Azospirillum brasilense: one gene and its partner. The protein of the gene in region 2 interacts with the protein of the main gene of each other region in a pairwise test. Links are inferred from orthologs where the notes say so. Each region holds a gene or a part of one and is shown on either strand. Other genes may lie near its edges. The genes, in order: AMK58_RS14290 and AMK58_RS22845.

Region 1 (3,311 bases), on a different replicon or contig from region 2:
CCAGGTGGGTTTCGGCGATGGCCTCCGCCACCTTGGCGGCGTCCTCCGCCCCGAAGCGGCCGAGCGCGCCGTGCCAGGGAAAACGGCCGAGCGCCACCAGCTCCCGCACCGTCATGCCCTCGGCGGGCGGGGTGAATTGCGGCATGTAGGCGACGGTGCGCGCGAAGTCGCGGTCGCCGATCCGCGCGAGGTCCGTCCCAAGGCAGCGGATGCTTCCGCTGCTTGGCGGCTGCTGGCGGGCCAGCAGGCGGATCAGCGTGCTCTTGCCCGACCCGTTGGGACCGACCAGCCCATAGATCCGCCCCGGATCCAGCCGGAGCGACAGTCCCGACAGGATCGCCCGTCCGGCAACGGAGAAACTCACGCCGTCAAGGTCGTAGAGGGGTTGGGTCTGGTCCGGTCTCATCGGTCCTGGTTTTACGTTCGGCAAAAGCACACCCCCCTCACCCTAACCCTCTCCCCAGAGGGGAGAGGGGATTTAACCTGGTCACCACGTCATGTTGACGGTCAGCAGAGCCGTCCGCCCCTCGGCGTAGCCGCAGGAGAACTGGGTCTGGCAGCTCGCCACATACTCCTTGTCGAACAGGTTGGTGACCGCGAGATTCACGCCCCAGGCGGCGGGCTTGTAGCCGATCCGCGCGTCGAAGACGGTGGCGGCGGGGACCTTCAGCGTGTTCTCGTTGTCGGCCCAGGACGAGCCGACGTAGCGCACGCCGCCGCCCACCGACACGCCGTCCAGCGCGTTTTCCCGGAAGGTGTAGTCGAGGAAGGCCGAGCCCTGGACCTGCGGCACGATGTAGGGGGTCTTGCCGACCAGCGCCGGGTTGGCGTCCTTCTTGATGTCGAGGTCGAGCGCGGTGAAGGAGGCGAGCGCCTTCAGGTTCGGGGTGATGTTGGCCTTGGCCTCAAGCTCGATGCCGCGCGAATTGACCTCGCCCAGCTGCGTCTCGGCGTTGAAGGGTCCGGTCACCACGTTGGTGCGCGTCAGGTCGAACAGGGCCGCGGTGAAGATGGCGTCCATCCAGGCCGGGCGGTACTTCACGCCGACCTCGACCTGCTGGCCGGTTTCCGGCTTGAACACGCCGGCCGCCGCCGACGATCCCAGCACCGGGTTGAAGAACGTGGAGGCGCTGACATAGGGCGTCACGCCGTTGGCGAACTCGTAGGCCAGACCGGCGCGCCCGCTGAACTTCCCGTCCTTGCCGTCGTAGGCGGGCGTGCCGTCGGCGTCGGTCGAGGCGATGTCGTAGCGCCCGTTCAGCGTCACCAGGAAGCCCTGGCCGAAGCGCATCTGGTCCTGGAGATAGACGCCGAGCTGACCCATCGTCAGCTCCTGGTCGATGTAAGAGAAGCGCTGCCCCTGCGCGGCGCCGTAGACGGGGTTGGTGGCGCTGATCGGCGTGGCCGAGCCGGAGGCCTGCACCTGATCCATCTTGAAATACTTGTAATCGACGCCGACCAGCGCCGTGTGGGCGACCGGGCCGGTCTGCCACTTGGATTCGAGCTGGTTGTCGATCAGGAAGGTGTTGACCTTGGTCGTGTGCTCGAAATTGATGCGCGACAGCCGATTGTCCGGGTCGGTCGGCACCGCCGAGAAGGCGTTGTAGCCGTAAGGGTAGACCGAGACCTCGTGGACCCGGCTGTAGCCGTAGCGGGCGTTCTGGCGGAAGGTCAGGTCGTTGTCGAAGCGATGCTCGAACTCGTAGCCGACGGAGGCCTGACGGCGCCTGTAGGTGTCGATATCCGGCTCGGTGAAGTTGGCCTTGCGGTCGATGCGCCCGAAGGAAGCCGGCTTCACCGTGCCGACATAGGGCAGGAAGGCACCGCCGTTGTGCGTCTCGTCGATGTCGGTGTAGTTGGTCAGCACCGTCAGCGTGCTGCGGTCGTTCGGCGACCACTTGACGCTGGGCGAGATGGTGCCGCGGAAGCCGTCCGCGAAATCGGTGTAGCTGTCGCCGCCGGCGATGCGGCCGGTCAGCCGGTAGCTCAGCGTCGGGTCGATGGCGCCGCCGACGTCCACACCCAGATGGGCGGTGCCGTGCTGGTTGATCCCCGCCTCGACCGAGCGCACCGGCGTGTCGCCGGGCCGCTTGGTGACGTAATTCACCAGACCGCCGGGGTTGCTGCCGCCGTAAAGCACGGAGGAGGCGCCGCGCAGCACCTCGATCCGCTCCAGCGTGTAGCTGTCCACGAACTGCCCGCCGAAGCCGTAGCTGTAGAGCTGGAGCCCGTCCTGGTAGATGCCGGTCTGCGTCGCCTGGAAGCCGCGGATGAAGATCCAGTCGGTGTCGCTGTCCGAGCCGAAAGGCTGGCTGAAGACGCCGGGGGTGTAGCGCAGCGCCTCGTCCACCTTCTGCGCGCCGCGGTCGTCCATCTCCTCGCGCCCGATCACCGAGACGGATTGCGGGACCGCCTCCAGCGGAATGTCGGTCTTGGACCCCGTGGCCGAGCGGCCGGGCACGTAGCCGCGGACCGGGCTGGTCGCGGTGTCGGCGGCCCGGTCACCCTCGACGGTCACCGGAGCCAGAACCGCCGGAGCGGTCGTTCCCTGCGCCTGGGCGAGCGCCGGCACCAGCAGGGCGGCGAGCGCCGTGCTGCTCAAGAGGAAGCGGGTCAGTCGCTTTTGGGAAATATCACTCATCGCAATCGGCCTCGGACTGTATGCGGCATCCGCGAAACGCCTTCGGACCGGCGGGTCCCGAAGAGCCTGCGTTGTTGCGAATGATTAGCATGTGCATGAAGCGGCGCGATTGAACGGTCTTTGGACGGGTTGGACGATCTTCCGGCATTCGTCGGTCCCAGAGTGCGTCGGGCGGTGCGTCGGGCGATGCCCGGCTCAGCCGGTCTGGTTGCGCAGCCACGCGGCGGGCGTGGTGCCGACGATCTGGCGGAAGACGCGCGTCAGGTGCGCCTGATCGGAGAAACCCGCCATCACCGCGGCGGCCGCCAGCGTCATGTCCGATCCGGTCAGCAGGCTCTTGGCCCGCTCCACGCGGACCCGCATCTGCCATTTGTGGGGCGGCAGGCCGGTCGAGGCCTTGAAGGCGGTGCAGAAATGGGTGGTGGACAGGCCGGTCAGCTCGGCCAGCTCCTGCAATCGGATGGGACGGCCGCAATGCTCCTCGATGTAGTCGGTGACGCGCCTCAACAGGCGCGGCGGCAGTTGCCCCCGCTTGCGCTCGGCGACGGGTTCCGCCTGCGCGAGGCCGACGAACAGCGCGGCCATCAGGCTCTCGCCGTAGAGGTCGTGCAGGTTCGCCGAGGTCCGGCATTCCGCCGCGATCAGGCGGGCCAGAGCGAACAGGCGGTCA
Region 2 (3,151 bases):
CACGCCGCCGCGCGCCCACGACCTCATCGACAAGGCGGTGATCCAGGCGGAACGCGCAGGCGAGGTCATCCGCGGGCTGCGCACCTTCCTCAGCAAAGGGTCGCTTCAACTGGCGCCGGAACCGGCCAGCGAGATCCTGCGCGAGACGCTGACCCTGGTGCGCGGGGACGCGGCCTACAACCGGGTCCAGCTTCGGGTGGACATGGCCGAGCCGCTTCCCCTCGTGCTGTGCGACCGCATCCAGATCGAGCAGGTTCTCCTCAACCTCGTGCACAACAGCATCGAGGCCATCGCCGCGGCCGACAGCCCGCTGCGCGAGGTCGTCCTGCGTGTCCAAGCCACGCCGCCGGACGGCCTGACCTTCGAGGTCGAGGACAGCGGTCCCGGCGTGTCAGCGGGCATGATTGAGCATCTCTACTCGCCGTTCGCCACCACGAAGCCGGCGGGCATGGGGCTCGGCCTGCCCATCTGCCGCTCGATCGTCGAAAGCCACGGCGGCAGGCTGTGGCTCGGCCGCACCGGTCCGACCGGTTCCGTTTTCCAGGTCTTTCTGCCCGCAGCCCGTTCAGACACCCGGCCGTCCCATGACCCAGACCGATAAAACCTCCACCGGCGAACCGACCGTCTTCATCATCGACGACGACGAGGCGGTCCGCGACGCGCTCTCCGTTCTGGTCGAGGTGGCCGGCCTGTCCGTGCGCACCTTCGTCAACGCGTTGGAGTTCCTGCACCGCTACAGCCCGGAGCAGCCGGGTTGCGTGGTGGCCGACCTCCGTATGCCCTTCATGGATGGGCTGGAGCTTCAGGAGGAGCTGTCCCGGCGCGGCTGCGGCCTGCCGGTCATCATCATCACCGCCCATGGCGAGGTGAGTTCCGCCGTCACCGCCTTCCGGTCCGGAGCGGTCGATTTCCTGGAGAAGCCGTTCGACGACGGCGTCTTCCTGCGCCGCGTCCACGAGGCCTTGCAGCGCGACGCCCACCAGCGCCGGGACCGTTCCGCCGCGGAGTCCGCCCTGGCGAAGCTGGCCCTGCTCAGCCCCCGCGAACGGGATGTCGCGGCGCTGATGGTGGAGGGTTGCGCCAACAAAGCCATCGCGATCCGCCTCGGGATCGGCGTTCGCACGGTGGAGACCCACCGGGCGAACATTCTCAGCAAACTCGACATCCGCACGGTTCCGGAACTCATGCGCCTGTGGATGCACATACCGTGATGCGCATCCAGGTGACCGATGCGTGAGCGGTCAAATTCAGCGCAGGAAGTACTGCACCGGCACCACCAGCTCCATGCGGTCCTGCGCCACATCTGGCGGCGGGGCCGGGAGCGGGGAGGCGCGCTCGACCAGGGCGATCGTCTCCTCGTCCAGCGCCTCGAAGCCAGAGCCCTTGTGCAGCCGTACTGCCAGCACGCGGCCTTGCCGGTCGAGCGTGATGTGGACCTGCGGAACGCCCTGCTGGCGCCGCATCTGGGCGATGCGGGGGTAGCGCTTGTAACGTTCCAGATGGCCGAGCACGGCGCCGTGCCATGTGGGCAATGCGTTGCTGTTGCGCACCACCGGCGCGGCCTGGGCCGGAGCGCCCGAGGGCGGGGCGGCGGCGGGGGCGGCGTTGGCCGGGGCCTCGGTCACCGGCTTGGGCTGGGCCTGCGGCTGCGGACGCGGCTTCGGCGGTTCGGCCTTGGGCTTCGGCTTGGGCTCTTCCTTGGGCTTGGGCTTCGGCTTGGGCGGCGGTTCCGGCAGGGCGACCTCCGCCGGCACGGGCGGGGGCGGCTCCGGGGCGATCTCGGGAATGGGCTCGGGTTCCGGTTCGGGCTCGATCACGGGCTCGGGCGGCAGCTCCGGTTCGGGAAGCATCGATTCCAGCGTCGGCGGCGGCTCGGCGGCCGGCGTTTCCGGTATCGGCGGTAGGTCGAGCATCACCGCAGGCGGCGCGGCCGGAGCTTCCTCCATCGCGACATGCCAGGACAGCGCGGCGAGCGCGATGAGCGCATGGGCGCCCAGCACGACCACCAGACTGCCGCCCCAGCGCGCCAGGGCAGGTGCCGTGCGCTCCTCGCCGTCCGGAAGGTCGTTGGGATCGAAGGTCGCCACGCTCATTTCGCGGACGCGCCTTCCAGCCCGACCAGAGCGATCTTCAGATAGCCGGCGGCGCGCAACGCGTTCATCACCTCGGTCAGCGCGCCGTAATCCACGCTGCGGTCGGCACGCAAGAAGACGCGCGCGCCCTTGTCGCCGTTCGTCACCCCGTCCAGCGCCGCCGCCAGGGCTTCCCGCGCCACCGGCGTGTCGCCCACCGACAGGCTGTTGTCCGCCTGGATGGTCAGGAACAGCGGCTTGTCGGGCCGCGGCTGCGGCTGGGCGGTCGAGGCCGGCAGGTCCACCGGCACGTCCACCGTCGCCAGCGGGGCCGCCACCATGAAGATGATGAGCAGCACGAGCATCACGTCGATGAAGGGCGTGACGTTGATGTCGTGCGACTCGGTGAGATCGTCGCCGTCGTCCAGACGCGCCGCCATGGCCTTACTCCGCCGCCTTGGACACGGCGCGCGGCAGGGCGCGGCGGTCCATGTCGCGGCTCAGCAGCCGCAGCACCGCCGCCGACGAGTCGCCGAGCTGGGCGCGGTAACCGCCGATGGAGCGGGCGAAGCCGTTGTAGATCACCACCGCCGGGATGGCCGCGACGAGGCCGATGGCCGTCGCCAGCAGCGCTTCGGCGATGCCCGGCGCCACCACGGCGAGGTTGGTCGTCTGCGACTTGGCGATGCCGATGAAGCTGACCATGATGCCCCACACCGTGCCGAACAGCCCGACGAAGGGAGCCGTGGAGCCGATGCTGGCGAGGATGCCGGTGCCGCGCATCATACGCCGCCCCTCCGCCGCCTCGATCCGCTCCAGGCGGGAGGCTGCGCGCTCCTTCAGACCCTCTTGCGAGGGGGCGTCGGCGGACTGGTGCGCCTCGGCGATCACGGCGCGCAGGAAGGCGGTGGCCGGGGTCTTTTCGAAGCCGATGCTCTCGGCCGCCTGGGTCAGCGAGCGCGCCTGCTCCAGCGCCGCCAGGGAGGCCCGCGCCTTGCGCTTGGCCTTCGACAGCTCCACCGACTTGGCGAGGAAGATGGTCCAGGTCGCCACCGAGGCCAGCGCCAACCCGATCATCA

The links.
Region 1: the proteins of AMK58_RS22845 (region 2) and AMK58_RS14290 interact in binary tests that used the Escherichia coli proteins (3 or more experiments, as listed by UniProt). The link is inferred for Azospirillum brasilense from one-to-one orthologs.

The regions. Positions count from the first base shown.
Region 1 is NZ_CP012915.1:94,540-97,850, reverse strand. The notes cover bases 65-3,060. They hold AMK58_RS14290 (TonB-dependent siderophore receptor), read right to left. Parts: upstream 2,642-3,060; coding sequence 488-2,641; downstream 65-487. Other genes in these bases: AMK58_RS14285 (AraC family transcriptional regulator), read right to left, coding at 2,837-3,060; AMK58_RS14295 (ABC transporter ATP-binding protein), read right to left, coding at 65-406. Also shown: more of AMK58_RS14295, read right to left, coding at 1-64; more of AMK58_RS14285, read right to left, coding at 3,061-3,311. UniProt on the Escherichia coli protein: Involved in the uptake of iron in complex with ferrichrome, a hydroxamate-type siderophore. Binds and transports ferrichrome-iron across the outer membrane.
Region 2 is NZ_CP012916.1:304,279-307,429, forward strand. The notes cover bases 171-3,006. They hold AMK58_RS22845 (energy transducer TonB), read right to left. Parts: upstream 2,094-3,006; coding sequence 1,248-2,093; downstream 171-1,247. Other genes in these bases: AMK58_RS22835 (ATP-binding protein), read left to right, coding at 171-601; AMK58_RS22840 (response regulator transcription factor), read left to right, coding at 585-1,211; exbD (TonB system transport protein ExbD), read right to left, coding at 2,090-2,512; exbB (tonB-system energizer ExbB), read right to left, coding at 2,517-3,006. In the rest of the region: more of AMK58_RS22835, read left to right, coding at 1-170; more of exbB, read right to left, coding at 3,007-3,151. UniProt on the Escherichia coli protein: Interacts with outer membrane receptor proteins that carry out high-affinity binding and energy dependent uptake into the periplasmic space of specific substrates such as cobalamin, and various iron compounds (such as iron dicitrate, enterochelin, aerobactin, etc.).